3 regions of the Mesorhizobium sp. B2-1-1 genome follow, and region 1 is predicted to be linked to each of the others. Evidence: predicted binding sites of a transcription regulator. Region 1 holds the regulator's gene; each other region holds the start of a gene.
What was found. Region 1 encodes PhoB, which activates phosphate uptake and scavenging genes when phosphate is short. Its sites were predicted from a motif close to TGTCATNNANCTGTCAT; they were not measured.
Positions count from the first base shown of each region.

Region 2: a site for PhoB is predicted at 2,500-2,516, ahead of ugpB (sn-glycerol-3-phosphate ABC transporter substrate-binding protein UgpB). Genes of this name have one in related genera too.
Region 3: a site for PhoB is predicted at 3,096-3,112, ahead of FJ972_RS14680 (esterase-like activity of phytase family protein). Genes of this name have one in related genera too.

Region 1 covers NZ_CP083954.1:1,319,859-1,324,763, forward strand. The annotation lists gene pstB (phosphate ABC transporter ATP-binding protein PstB) at 1-621, shown strand, start outside; gene phoU (phosphate signaling complex protein PhoU) at 647-1,354, shown strand; gene phoB (phosphate regulon transcriptional regulator PhoB) at 1,374-2,063, shown strand; gene FJ972_RS06445 (ROK family protein) at 2,071-3,312, opposite strand; gene xylF (D-xylose ABC transporter substrate-binding protein) at 3,572-4,612, shown strand; gene FJ972_RS06455 (sugar ABC transporter permease) at 4,755-4,905, shown strand, end outside.
Region 2 covers NZ_CP083954.1:1,478,652-1,483,556, reverse strand. The annotation lists gene ugpA (sn-glycerol-3-phosphate ABC transporter permease UgpA) at 1-699, opposite strand, end outside; gene ugpB (sn-glycerol-3-phosphate ABC transporter substrate-binding protein UgpB) at 937-2,241, opposite strand; gene FJ972_RS07215 (two-component system sensor histidine kinase NtrB) at 2,638-3,762, opposite strand; gene kaiC (circadian clock protein KaiC) at 3,759-4,905, opposite strand, start outside.
Region 3 covers NZ_CP083954.1:2,994,270-2,999,174, forward strand. The annotation lists gene FJ972_RS14675 (MATE family efflux transporter) at 1-1,318, opposite strand, end outside; gene FJ972_RS14680 (esterase-like activity of phytase family protein) at 1,487-2,977, opposite strand; gene FJ972_RS14685 (GcvT family protein) at 3,281-4,905, shown strand, end outside.

The sequences.
Region 1 (4,905 bases):
CTGCTGCGCGTCTTCAACCGCATCTACGAGCTTTACCCGAGGCAGAGCGCCGAGGGCCAGGTGCTGCTCGACGGCCAGAATATCCTCGACCGTTCGCAGGATCTCAACCTGCTCAGGACCAAGATCGGCATGGTGTTCCAGAAGCCGACGCCGTTCCCGATGTCGATCTACGAGAACATCGCCTTCGGCGTCAGGCTCTATGAGAAGCTCAGCAAGGCGGAGATGGACGGCCGTGTCGAGCAGGCGCTGAAGCGCGCGGCACTGTGGAGCGAGGTCAAGGACAAGCTCAACGCCAGCGGCCTCAGCCTTTCGGGCGGCCAGCAGCAGCGCCTCTGCATCGCCCGCACGGTGGCGGTGAAGCCGGAGGTCATCCTGCTCGACGAGCCTGCCTCGGCGCTCGATCCGCTGTCGACCGCCAAGATCGAGGAGCTGATCGACGAGTTGCAGGCCGATTATACGATCGTCATCGTCACCCACAACATGCAGCAGGCGGCGCGCGTGTCGAAGCAGACCGCCTTCATGTATCTGGGCGAGCTGGTCGAGTTCGACCGCACCGAGAAGATCTTCACGTCGCCCCGCGAGAAGCGCACGCAGGACTATATCACCGGCCGCTTCGGCTGATCCCAGGCATACGAGGACCAAGATCATGGCCGAACACACAGTCGCAGCCTTTGACGAAGATCTCGGACAGATCAGCAGGCTGATCCGCGACATGGGCGATCTCGCCTCATCGATGGTCGGCGGCGCGACCAAGGCGCTCCTGAATTCCGACAACGCGCTCGCCCAGCGCGTCGTCTCCGACGACGCGATCATGGATGCGCGCCAGCGCGAACTCGACGACCGCGCCATCACCCTGATCGCCAAGCGGCAGCCCATGGCGGACGATCTGCGCCATGTCGTCGGCTCGATCCGCATGGCGGGCGATCTCGAACGCATCGGCGATCTCGCCAAGAACATCGCCAAGCGCGTCGGCACCGTCGGCCTTGCCGCCACGCCGCGCGACCTGTCGCACTCCATCGACGCCATGGCGCAGCTTGTGCTGATCCAGGTCCAAGGCGTGATCGAGGAGTATGCGGCGCGCGATGCCGCGGCACTTGCCAAGCTGCGCGCCGACGATGAACGCATCGACGTCAAATACACGTCGGTCTTCCGCGAGCTGCTGACCTACATGATGGAGGATCCGCGCAACATCACCGCCTGCACGCATCTTTTGTTCTGCGCCAAGAATCTCGAGCGCATCGGCGATCACGTGACCAACATTGCCGAAAATGCCTATTATGTGCTGACCGGCACGCAATTGCCCGCCAATCGCCCGAAGCAGGACGAGACGGCGATGTCGGCGCCAGCGGCTTGACGGCAGGGGTGACCAGTCGATGATCGCGCCACGCATCATGGTGGTGGAGGACGAGGAGCCGCTGGGTGTGCTGCTCCGTTACAATCTGGAATCGGAGGGTTATCAGGTAGAGGTGGTGACGCGCGGCGACGAAGCCGAGATCCGCTTGCAGGAGAATGTCCCTGACCTTCTTGTGCTCGACTGGATGGTGCCGGCGGTGTCCGGCATCGAGCTCTGCCGCCGTCTCCGCATGCGGCCCGAGACCGAGCGGCTGCCGATCATCATGCTGACGGCGCGCGGCGAGGAAAGCGACCGGGTGCGCGGTCTCTCCACCGGCGCCGACGACTATCTGGTCAAGCCGTTCTCAACGCCGGAATTCATGGCACGCGTCAAGGCGCTGCTGCGCCGCGCCAAGCCCGAAGTTCTGTCCAGCGTGCTCAAGGTCGGCGACATCGTGCTCGACCGTGAATCGCACCGGGTCTACCGCAAGAAAAGCGAGATCCGGCTCGGGCCGACCGAGTTCCGCCTGCTCGAATTCATGATGCGACATCCCGGCCGCGTGTTCTCGCGCAGCCAACTGCTCGACAATGTCTGGGGCGAAACGATCTATATCGACGAGCGCACCGTGGACGTGCATGTCGGCCGGCTGCGCAAGGCGGTCAACAATGGCCGCATGCCTGACGTGATCCGCACCATTCGGGGCGCGGGGTATGCGATTCGCGAAGACTAGGGATATGTCACGCAACGTTCTCGCCCACGCCTGATTTCGCCTGTGCCCCCGGCGCGAAAATCTCCTGGTCGACGAAGGTCAGCGCGCGCATGGCGCAGCCCTCGCGGATCAGTGGCAGTTCGTTCGGCTCGGTGTCGAAGGAAATCGATTTCGAGTGCTGGCCGCCGGCGGTCTGGGCAATGGCCTCGCGCAGAGCCGGCTCGATCAGGTCGAAGGCGGCGGCGCTGACGCCGACCATGGCGACCGGCGCCGGATCGATCAGCGCGAACAGGCTGCCAAGGCCGTAACCCAGCGCCTCGCCGGCCTTGCGGTAGGCTTCGCGCTCCGGCCCGTCCTTTTCGCGCGCCGAGGCCGCCAGGGTGCGCATGTCGGCGTCGCTGACGTCGACGGGCTCGGTGTCCTCGCCAAGCTGCCTCGCGTTGCGCCAGATGGCATAGTTGCCGGCATAGGCCTCGACGCAGCCGCGCCGCCCGCAGCGGCAGAGCGCCCCGCCGGGGCGATGGATCATGTGGCCGAACTCGCCTCCGGATGAATGGGTGCCGGTGAACAGTTCACCCTTCAGCACCAAGCCCATGCCGATGCCGTGCGACAAAAGGATGGCGATGAAGTCGTCGCGGTAGCGCTGGGGATCGCGCCAGCGCAGCGCCACCGCCATCATGTTGCAATCGTTCTCCATGGTGGCGGGAATGCCGAACTCGGCCTCCAGTATGTCGGCGAAGGCGATGTCGGTCTGCGGCGTGATCGGCGACCACAGCATGGTGCGCGCATCCGTGTCGGTGATGCCCTGGATCGCCAGCGCGATACGGGCGATGCTGCCGACGTCGAGGTCGGGATCCTCGAACCGCCGCCTGACGATGGCCACGCATTCGCCGATCAGCGCCTCGCGCGACAGGGTGAGCGTGTCCAGCCGGCGCTGCTCTTCAGATATCACCTGGCCGGCATAGTCGATGACGGCGACGGAGAGAAAATTCAGCGACAGCACCACGGTCATCACCGCCGCGGCTTCAGGGTTGAGGCTGAGGCCGACCTGCGGCCGGCCGCGTTTCAGCGCACCGGCCTCGCTCGGCTTGCTCTGCGCCAGGATGCCTTCGCCAATCAGGTGGGAGGAGATCGCCGATATGGTGGAATGGCTGAGCCCGGTGGTCGCGGCAATCTCGGTGCGCGAGGGCTGCCCGGCACGGCGCACGGCCGCGATCACCATCGCCCGGTTGCGTCGGCGCAAATCGTCGTGGCGGATTCCGACCGACATGTTTCTCGCATCCTCCCCGTCGCCGCGTTCTCTCCCCAGGATCCCGACGACCGTCAAATACTGGCAGAACCGGCCTTGGCTGTCATTATTTATTCCGGAGCTCGAAAAAAATTCACGAGGACATCAAAATACATCAGAATCGACGTTGACAGCGTTCCGACGATGGACCAGTGTTTTTTCGAGGCTCGAAAAAATAGAGCCTTTGTGCCGGCCTACGGGCCTGTTTGGTCGCGCCATACGCGGCGCAGGGAGGATTAAGATGAAGAGATTCACAGCCGCCATCCTGGCGGGTGTCGCCATGTCGCTGACGCTCGCGTCGGTCGCGCAGGCGAAGGACAAGGTCATCGGCGTTTCCTGGTCGAACTTCCAGGAAGAGCGCTGGAAGACCGACGAGGCCGCCATGAAGAAGGCGATCGAAGCCGCCGGCGACAAGTATATTTCCGCCGACGCCCAGTCCAATCCCGGCAAGCAGCTCACCGACGTCGAGAGCCTGATCTCCCAGGGCGCCAATTCGCTGATCATCCTGGCGCAGGACGCCTCCGCCATCGGCCCGGCGGTGCAGAAGGCGCTCGACGAAGGCATTCCGGTCGTCGGCTATGACCGCCTGATCGAGAACAAGGACGTCTTCTATCTGACCTTCGACAACAAGGAAGTCGGCCGCATGCAGGCCCGCGAAGTGTTCAAGGTGAAGCCGGAAGGCAACTACGTCTTCATCAAGGGCTCGGGTGCCGATCCGAATGCCGATTTCCTGTTCTCGGGCTCCATGGAAGTGCTCAAGGACGCCATCGACAGCGGCAAGATCAAGAATGTCGGCGAAGCCTATACGGATGGCTGGCTGCCGGCCAACGCGCAGAAGAACATGGAGCAGTTCCTGACCGCCAACGACAACAAGGTCGACGCGGTGGTCGCGGCCAATGACGGCACTGCCGGCGGCGTCGTCGCGGCGCTGACGGCTCAAGGCCTGGCCGGTACCGTTCCGGTCTCGGGCCAGGACGGCGACCACGCGGCGCTGAACCGCATCGCGCTCGGCACGCAGACCGTGTCGGTGTGGAAGGACGCGCGTGAACTCGGCAAGAATGCCGCCGAGATCGCCTCGCAGCTGGCCGACGGCAAGAAGATGACCGATATCGCCGGCGTCAAGGACTTCACAACGCCCGGTGGGAACACCGTCAAATCGCTGTTCCTGACCCCGGTTGCGATCACCAAGGACAATCTCAACGTCGTCATCGACGCCGGCTGGATCAAGAAAGACGAGGTCTGTGCCGGCGTCGCGGCGGGCAGCGTAGCGGCCTGCAACTGATCTTCCATTTCATGCGATGAACGCCGCGGCTGCCAAGCCGCGGCGTTTTTTCAAGAAGATTTGTTTTTCCGCCCCGGGCGGGTAACTTCTAGGCTGGCTTCCGGCATCCCGCATCGGACGGGCAGGCCGGTGGGAGAAAATCATGACCGATACGACGTCCAACCCGCAGGCCGACACCGCGCGTGCGTCGGAACTCGGCGCCGTCGCCCGGTTCCTTAAGGCGACCGAGATCGACACGCGCATGCTCGGCATGATCGGCGCGCTGCTGCTGATCTGGATCGGGTTGCATGTCT
Region 2 (4,905 bases), 160 kb from region 1:
GACGATGCCGAACGTGTCGAACAGCGCATAGACGGTATTGACGACCAAAAGGAAAAACGTCGTCGGCGCCAAAAGCGGGAAGACGATGGTCCAGAAGCGCTTGGTTTCGCCGGCGCCGTCGATCGCCGCCGCCTCGATCAGCGTTTTCGGCACCGCCTGCAGCCCGGCGACGAAGAACAGGAAATTGTAGCTGATCTGCTTCCAGGCGGCCGCCGCCACCAGAAGGATCATGGCGTCGGTGCCGTTGAGCAGCGGATCCCAGGCGACGCCCAAACGTCTCAGCAGATAAGACAGCGAGCCGATCGATGGATTGAACAGGAACAGCCACAGCATGCCTGCAATCGCCGGCGCCACCGCGTAGGGCCAGATCATCAGCGTGCGGTAGAGGCCTTTGCCGCGCACCACCTTTTCCGCCATCACGGCAAGGAGCAGCGCCACGCCCATGGCAACGATCACGGTCGCGAGCGAAAACACCACTGTGACCTTGATCGAGTTGAGATAGGCCGGGTCGGCAAGCACCTTGCGGAAATTGGCAAACCAGACGAACCTGCTCCTCAGCCCGAACGGGTCCTGCCTCAGCATCGACTGGTAGAGCGCCTGCCCGGCCGGCCAGTAGAAGAACACCAGCGTGATGGCAAGTTGCGGCGCCACCAGGAGGTATGGCAAGACTTTGTTGGGAAAGACGACGCGCGGGGTCAATGCGCCGCTCCGGCGTGGAAAGCCGAGCGGCACTCTACGGCGCTCACCGCTGCCCTGCCGGGCATCTCCCCCTCTTGGAGGAAGATTGGCAGTTCCTGCGGCAGCTGCCATTCTCCAGCTTTGACAATTGCCGAAAACGGTCGCGACAGCCAGTCTCCCCCCTCCAGGGGGAGATGCCCGGCAGGGCGGAGGGGGGTCTCGTAGAGCAAGGACTATAACTCGATGGCTCGACGCGCCCTAATTCCCCAGCGCTTCCTTGATCGCCGCGTTGCCACGCGTGACCGCATTGTCGAGCGCCTGCTGGGCGGTTTCCTGGCCGGCAAGCATCTTTTCGAACTCCTCGTTCTGGATGTCGCGCACCTGCGGCAGGTTCGGCAACCGCACGCCCTTCGAATTGTCGGTCGGCGCCTTGCCCGTCATCTGCAGGATCGGCGTCTCGCGACCGGGATTCTTGTCGTAGAAGCCGGACTTTTTCGTCGCCTCATAGGCGGCGAGCGTCACCGGCAGGTATCCCGATTTCTGGTGCAGATATTCCTGCACATCGGTCTTGGACAGATAGGCGAAGAAAGCCGCGACGCCTTTGTACTCCTCGTCGGACTTGCCGCCGAAGACCCAAAGGCTGGCACCGCCCGGCGTCGTGTTCTGCGGCGCGCCCTTGGCGTCGCTGTCATAGGGCAACTGGCCAATGCCGTAGTTCATGCCCGACTTGACGATGTCGCCTAGGCCGCCCGAGGATTCGGTGAAGATGCCGCATTCGCCGGCGAGGAATATCTGCTTGGCTTCGGAGGTGCGCCCGCCATATTTGAAGGTGCCGTCCTTGGCCAGATCGGCGAGCGCCTGGAAATGTTTGACGAAGATCGGCGAGTTGATCTTGAGTTCGACATCACCGCCGGCCAGGCCATTCTGCTGCGTGGCCCACGGCACATCGTTCCACGCCGCGAAGTTTTCCAGGTGTATCCAGGTCAGCCAGGTCGAGGTGTAGCCGCAAGCGGCGGCGCCGCTCGCCTTGATCTTTTTGGCATCCTCCCACACCTCGTTCCAGGTCTTGGGTGGGTTGTTCACATCGAGCCCCGCCTTCTGGAAGATGTCCTTGTTGTAGTAGAGGATCGGCGAGGAGGAGTTGTAGGGGAAGGACAGCATGGTGCCGTCCGGCGTCGAATAATAACCGACGATGCCTGGCAGATACTGGCTCTTGTCAAAGTTCATCCCGGCGCCGGTCAGCACCTCGGCCACTGGCTTGATCGCGTCCCGGGCCGCCATCATCACGCCGGTGCCGACATCGAACACCTGGATGATGTCAGGCGACTGGCCGGCGCGATAGGCGGCGATGCCGGCATTCAGCGTTTCGGGATAGGTGCCCTTGAAAACCGGAACAATCTGGTAGTCGCCCTGGCTGGCGTTGAAATCCTTGGAAATCTTGTCGACGACCTCTGCGTTGGCGCCGGTCATGGCGTGCCACCAGCTGATCTGCGTAACGGCGAAGGCGGAGGTTGTGGAAAGCAGGGTCACGGCGACACCGGCCGCGAAGCCAAAGAACTTCATGTTTCGTCTCCCGTTCTCATTGCTTGTCATTGGCGAAAGGGGCACTCCCGCAATGGCACTATGTGTCGTTCGCGCGCAGCGGACAACGGTTTTGTTGCGGGCAGGCGCACTTCATGTCCGGCTAAAGTAGCGTTCACTTCCGGATGAAAGTGACCCGGAAAAGGATTGCATAGCGGCTTGCTGCTTGAATTGATGTACCAGGGACCTGTCTCGAGACGGTCAGCGACCTCACCGACGGACGGCGTCTAACAGCACATGACAACACTGACATGACAACGCTGAAAAAGGCGTCGGTTTAATGCTCGGTCGATGCGTGGAAATTCCCGTCCCGCGCTCAGCCTGACGGATTTGACATCGGCCAATCAGTCTGCTGGCCGGGAATGGGTCTGCCGCCGCTCAGTTCTGCTGCCGCTCGGTTCCAGAAGCGCGCGGCAAGTAGAGATGCAGGCTTGTTCCCTGACCGATTTCGCTATCGATTCGGACATGCCCACCGGATTGCTTGATGAAGCCGTAAACTTGGCTTAGCCCGAGTCCCGTACCCTGCCCTTCCGATTTTGTTGTGAAGAATGGTTCGAAAACGCGCGCCAGGGTGTCCTTGCTCATTCCACAGCCGGTATCGCGTACAGTCACGCGAACAAATGAAGCCGCCGCTGAACGCAAATCCTCCAGATCATTTGGAAAATTGCTGGTCTCAATCGTGAGAGTGCCATTGCCTTTCATTGCATCTCTGGCGTTCACGGCAAGGTTAAGAACGGCGATGTCGAGCTGGTTGGCATCGATAAGGATAGGGTCCAAGGCTGGATCCAGATTGCATTGTACCCGGATGCCGCTCCCCAACGTCCGTTCCAGCAGCGTCGTCAGCCCCTTGATACGTTCATTGAGATCAATCTGTTCCGGGACCAGGGATTGGCGTCGCGAAAAGGCAAGCAGTTGCTGTGTTAGCGCTCCTCCATTTTCGATCCGCCTGAACATCTCCTCGACCAGCAGAGCGACTTTCTCATCCGCAGGATCTTTAGCGATCTGTTTCTCCAGAAGCCGAAGGCCAGACCCGAAAACGGCGAGTAGGTTGTTGAAGTCATGGACAATGCCAGCTGCGAGGCGTCCAATGGCCTCGAGCTTTTGTGACTGGCGTGCGTTTTCTTCTCTTGATCGCTGGGCCGAGACATCGCGCAGGCTGGCAAGCAATGCGGGCCTGCTGTCCCAGGTAACCTCGACCGTACGCATTTCCACTTCTGCCGGCTTGCGGCCGGAACGGTGAACGGTGATCTCGGCGATCTCTCCGGAGACGACCGGACGGCCGAGCGGAACGTGGAGGAGTTCGTCAAGCGGCTGTCCAAAAATTACGGCTGCCGCAGGATTGGCATAGAGCACTGTTCCGTCCAAATCGACCACCAGCATCCCGTCGGCGGTATTTTCGATCAACTGGCGAAAGCTGAGCTGGCTGATGCCAGCCGGAGATGTATCTCCGGGCGATTCCAGCATTTCGGCGGCGTTTTGCGCCGTATTCAAGGCGCTCTTCATGTCGACGTGTTGTCCACGGCGGAGTCGCCGAACACATCAGGCGCGCTGTCAAAGGGCTTTCCAAGATGCATACCGCCACTGTCGATGGTGAAGCGCCGTATCTGTTTGTCGTGTTCGCTGCCGCGCATTTTCAGCACCATCATGCCGCGATGCATGAATTCTTCCTGCTGAATGTAGCGCAACAGAATGATCGAATCGGTGAGTGTGGAAATATGCTGCTCGCTAGCGCTCTGGCCTCCGACAAGCGATTTGTTGGTAGCGGTGCAAAGGCCGGCAATTTCGCGCTTCTTTATGAAGGAGGTGACGCTGATCAAGAACTCACGAAACCCGGTTTCTGGCGCGATGCGCTCCAATGCCGACAAGCTGTCGATTGCCATGCGATCGGGTTTGAACTCCGCCACCAGTTCGCGGATCATCAGAAGGTGATCCGGCAAACTCTGCGCTTCCGGATAAAGGCAGACTACCTTCAGGCGACCATCCGCCTCCATCGCTTCGAAATCGACGCCCCAGCTACGCGCGTTGCGGAAAAGCTGGCCGCGGCTCTCCTCATAGCCGACGAGCAAGGCGCGTTCGCCCGCAGCCACTCCGCCCGCTAGAAAGTTGGTGACAAGTAGAGTCTTTCCGGTGCCTGTGGCTCCACTGACAAGGGTTACGCTGTCGCGAAAGAACCCGCCGCTGCACATTTTGTCGAGTTCGGAATTACCACTGGTGACCCGTTTCGTGCTTGATTGCTGCTCCAGGCGCAACGATGACAGAGGCACAGCTACGATGCCCTGTTCGGCGACCAGCGTTATGGGCACTTCGCCCTCAACGTGACGGCTGCCGCGCATTTTCAGGACTTCTATGGTCCGCCGACGGCGCTCGCGATCAAGGGCATTGCGAAGGATCACGACATTGTCTGCGACGAACTCCTCTATTCGGTGACGGGAGATTTCACCATATTCACTGTTGCGTTCCGCGGTCATAAGGACCGTCAGCCCTTCTTTCTTCAGCGCGGTCGCAATACGTAGAAGTTCGCGGCGCACTGCCGTCTGCTCGGCCACGAAATGATCGAAAAGTTGGGTAACCGAATCGAGCACGATGCGCTTTGCCCCGGCGCTTCGGCTTGCGTGCAGAATGCGGGTCAGAAGACCGGCGAGGTCG
Region 3 (4,905 bases), 1.7 Mb from region 1:
TGATCGAGCCGGCGGGGAAACTCCACCACAGCGCTTCCTCGCCGATCACATCCCGCATGAAATAGGCAAAGCCGGTGCGCACGACCAGCACCGAGATCACCAGTATGACCAGCGGCGGCATCACGGCGCCCGTGGCGCGCACAGTGGCGAACAGCACGATGGTGACGCCGAACAGGATGAACGACCAGGACGCGACGTTGTTGATGTGAGCAGCGATGTCTATCGCCGCGCTGTCGCGGCTCAGGAACAGGCTGAGGATCGAGCGGTCGAAGACCCATAGAAGTGCCACGAGAGCGCCGGTCAGCACCAGGTTGAAGCCGACGCCTGACGCTGCGATGCGGCTGATGCGGTCCCAGCGGCCGGCGCCGACATTCTGCGCCGCCATCGAGGACACGGCCGCGCCGATGGCGAGCGCGGGCATCTGGATGTAGGTCCATAACTGCGCGGCGATGCCGTAGGCGGCGGCCACCTGCGAACCGTAGGAATTGACGATGCCCATCACCGTCAGGGCCGCGGCCGAAATCACGATCATCTGCAAACCCATCGGCACCCCCTTGAAAACGACGACGCGCAGCAAGGCGGGATCCGGCCGCAGCAGCGCCAGATTGGCGCCGGCCAGACGCAGCGGGTGCTTACGGACATAGAGCACGATCAGGATGGCAATGACGCTCACTGTCTGGCCCACAAGCGTCGAGGTTGCCGAGCCGGCGATGCCGAGCTCTGGAAACGGCCCGATGCCGCGGATGAGCAGTGGGTTCAAGATGACATCGAGCACGACGGCGAGCGCCATGAAAAAGAACGGCGTGCGCGAATCGCCGGCGCCGCGCAGCACCGTCATCACAAAGGACAGAAGGTTCATCATCGGCACGGCCACGAAGATGATGCGCAAATAGGAGCGCGCCAGCGGCAAGGCGTCGGGCGGTGTGCCGAGCGCGCCCAGAATGGCGTCTACCCAGATCCAGCCGCAGACGGCGAACAGCACCGAGACGAAGAAGAAGAAGGTGGCGCTGGTGCCGACGATGCGGCGTGCCTCGGGGAGATCGCGGGCGCCGACCGATTGCGCCACCAGTATGGTGGCCGCCATGCCGATGCCGAACACGGTGCCGAGGATGAGGAACAGCACCAGATTGGCATTGGAGGTGGCGGTGAGCGCGGATTCGCCGAGGAAGCGGCCGACCCAGACGGCGTTTACAGAGCCGTTGAGCGATTGCAGCACGTTGGAGCCGAGCACCGGCAGGGCGAACAGCAGGAGCGTGCGCGGAATGGGGCCGCTGGTCAGGTCACCGGTGCGCCGGCGCGCGGGCATCTTTTCATCCATGGCGGGCAATCCGGCAAAGCTGGTTCTTTTGAGTCCGGCACGCAGGATACCGCAGGCCCGACCGGGATGCACCCTTGCGAAAGGAGCGACGGCGGGCAAAGCACGCCGTCGTGCATCCGATCAAGCTTGTCGGGCAGGAGGCGCCAGGCGGCGCCTGCTGCAAGATGCTTACTTCCTGGCGAGGCCGGGAAGCGTGACCTGATAGACAAGGAACATGGTGTCGACATCGGCGCCGTCCTCGGCCTTGTAGGGCGCGCCGACCTGGAAACCGTCCTGGGCGAGGAAATCGTTGTCGTTGGCGACGAACAGGAAATAGTCGTCGGGCAGCTTCGGATCGAGCACGCTCGCCAGCGACATCGCTTCCCACTTCTCCGAGAGGTTGTCCTTGTCATTGGGCGCGCCATTGTGCAGGCCGAAGCGGGCAAGCTCGGCCTTGTCGTTGATGTCGATGAACGGCGTCAGCCTTGCCGGCGTCACCGACGGATCGAGCACGCCCTTGGGCGCCACCGGCTTGTCGGCGGCATCGAAGGGACCGCCGGCGATGTCGGTCGCGCCGGAAAGGTCGACAATGTCGATCTTGCGATACAGCGACTCTTCGCCCTTCAGGCCCTGGCCATTGCCGCTGTCGCGCGCCAGCATCAGGAAAGCCGTGTCCGACAGCGCCACGATCTCGCTTTGCGCAGCCACCTTGGTCTTGCCCTTGGCGTCCTTGAACACCGGCAGCGGCACGACATATTCATGTGCCAGCTTGAGATGGGCAAGATCGGAGGCGTCATAGACCAGCGCCCTGGTGTTCTGGCGCGTCGAGGCCGAATCGCCGCCGTCCTGCCGGGTCGCCGACTGCAAGACCGCGATTACGAACTTGCCGTCCGGCGTCATTGCCATGCCTTCGAGGCCCTGATTGTTCTGGCGGCCGGTTTCGGGATCCTTTGGGTCGGGTTCGGCAGCACCTGGGCCCGGATTGTCGGAAGCAAAATTGGCCGTGCCGTGGCGCATCGGCACGAGCGCGGCCGGAGGCTGGGTCGCCGACATCAGACGGCCGTCGGCGGAGAAGCGGTAGATGTCGGGACCGTATTCGTCGGAGACGAGCATGGTGCCGTCGGGCAGCCGCACGATCGCCTCATTGTCGAGCGCGAGCTTGCCATTGTCGGCCCGCGGCAGGACAGGCATGTCGCCGGCGGCGGGACGCACGCCGTTCAGCGGGTCGAGACCGCTGGCGTCGGCACCGTTGTCGTCGGTCAAGAGCATGGTGTCGGCGAGCGTCGCCTTGACGCCGGTCTGCTCCTGGCCGGCCGCGGGCGCTAGACCTGGCGCCACCGGGGCGAACTCGATGTTGATCGTGTTGAGGCGCGGCCGGTAGTCGGTGGTACCGACGACGTTATAGCCGCGGTCGGGCAGTAGCCACAGCGAACCCTTGTAGGTGCCGGCATCATGCGTCCAGCCCGCGGTGTCGATCGACATGCCGGAGCCGGAGCCGAAGGTCTCGCCGAACCTGTCGCGCTGGCCGGCCGGGATACGGCCAACCCCCACCAGCCCTTTGTTGACGAAACTGGCGCCGCCGACGCTGGCCGAGCTGTCGGCGAAGGCGGGCAGCGAAACGGCCGAGGCCGCCAGCGCGGCGACCAGCAGCCGCAACGAGAATGAGCGTAGATGCGTCATGGATATCCCCTTGATGACAAAGCGCCGGGACGGCGGAATTCCGAGGTTGCCTGGGGGCGGCGAGGCTGCCGCCCTGGAGGGCCGCTTGTGCCCACGCCAAGCGGTCTAAGGCGCGAACATGATGCTTGCATGACAGTTGGTGACGCATTCGGGGCGGCCCGCCGCGACGCTGCTGGGGAAGTGCGACCGCGCCGGAAAATCGATCGTTCCGACACAGGTTCGACAGCGTCCAGGAGCTGTTCGCAGTACTAGACACTTATGTACAGTGCGTATATGGTGCCGGACAGTCCGGGGAGGGAAGTCTTGAAGTCTCACTACCGCGCAGTCGTCATCGGGGGAGGAGTGGTGGGCGCTTCGGTGCTCTATCACCTGGCGCGGTTCGGCTGGTCGGATGTGGCGCTGATCGAGCGCTGCGAATTGACGGCGGGCTCCACCTGGCATGCGGCGGCAGGGTTCCACGCGCTCAACGCCGATCCCAATGTCGCCGCGCTGCAGGATTACACCATCAACCTTTACCGCGAGATCGAGGCCGAATCCGGCCAGGACGTCGGCTTGCACATGACCGGCGGCGTCAACATCGCCAGCGATCCGGCACGCTGGGAGTGGCTGAAATCGGCCTGGGCGGTATTCCAGTCGGTCGGCATCGAAACCGCCCGGCTGGTGACGCCTGATGAGATCAAGGCGATCTGCCCGATCGTCGACGTCACCGGCGTGCTTGGCGGCCTCTACGATTCCAACGAGGGCCATCTCGACCCCTACGGCACGACGCATGCATATGTTGGTGCCGCCAGGAAGCGCGGTGCCGACGTCATCCTGCGCAACCGCGTGGTCGAGCTGAAGGCGCGGGCCGATGGCCATTGGGACGTGGTCACCGAGCAAGGCACCATCACCGCCGAGCACGTCGTGAATGCCGGTGGGCTGTGGGCCAAGCAACTTGGCCGCATGGCCGGGGTTGAACTGCCGGTGACGCCGATGGAGCACCATTATTTCGTCACCGAGGACATTCCGGAAGTCGCTGCCCTCGACAAGGAGATCGGCCTGGCCGTCGATCTCGACGGCTTTTCCTATCTGCGGCAGGAGCGCAAGGGCGTGCTGCTCGGCGTCTACGAGCAGAACCCGAAGCACTGGAACATGGACGGCGCGCCGTGGGATTACGGCATCGAGCTCATCCCCGAAGACATCGACCGCATCGGCCCGGAACTTGCCAAGGCGCATGAGCGCTTCCCTTGCCTGGCGACGGCAGGCATCCGCAAATGGGTCAACGGCGCCTTCACCTTCACCCCGGACGGCAATCCGATCGTCGGGCCGGTCCGCGGCCTGAAGAATTACTGGGTCGCCTGCGGCGTCATGGCCGGCTTCAGCCAGGGCGGCGGCGTCGGCAAGTCGCTGGCCGAGTGGATGATTTACGGCGAGCCGCAGGCCGACATTTTCGGCATGGACATCGCCCGCTACGGCGCCTTCGCCGCAAACCGGGAATATCTCAGGCAGACGACGCGACAGTTTTATTCTCGTCGTTTCGTCATGACCTTTCCCAACGAACGGCTGCCTGCGGGCCGGCCGCTGAAACGCCCCGGCGCCTATGACGGCATGAGTGCGGCGGGCTGCGAATGGACGGCTTCCTGGGGGCTGGAAATCCCCGCCTATTTCGCGCCGATGGGATTCCGCGAGGAGACGACGCTCAGGCGCTCCAACGCCTTCGACATCGTCGGTGACGAGGCGCTGCAAGTCCGGCGCGCCGCCGGCCTCATCGATATCTCGGCCTATGCGCGCTACGCGATCACGGGACCGGGCGCGGAGGCCTGGCTCGACAGGCTGCTGGCCTGCAGGCTGCCGAAGGCGGGACAGGCGAGGCTGGCGCCGATGCTCGGGCCGGACGGGCGGCTGAAGGGCGATCTCACCGTCTTCAACTGGGGCAATGGCGACTACTG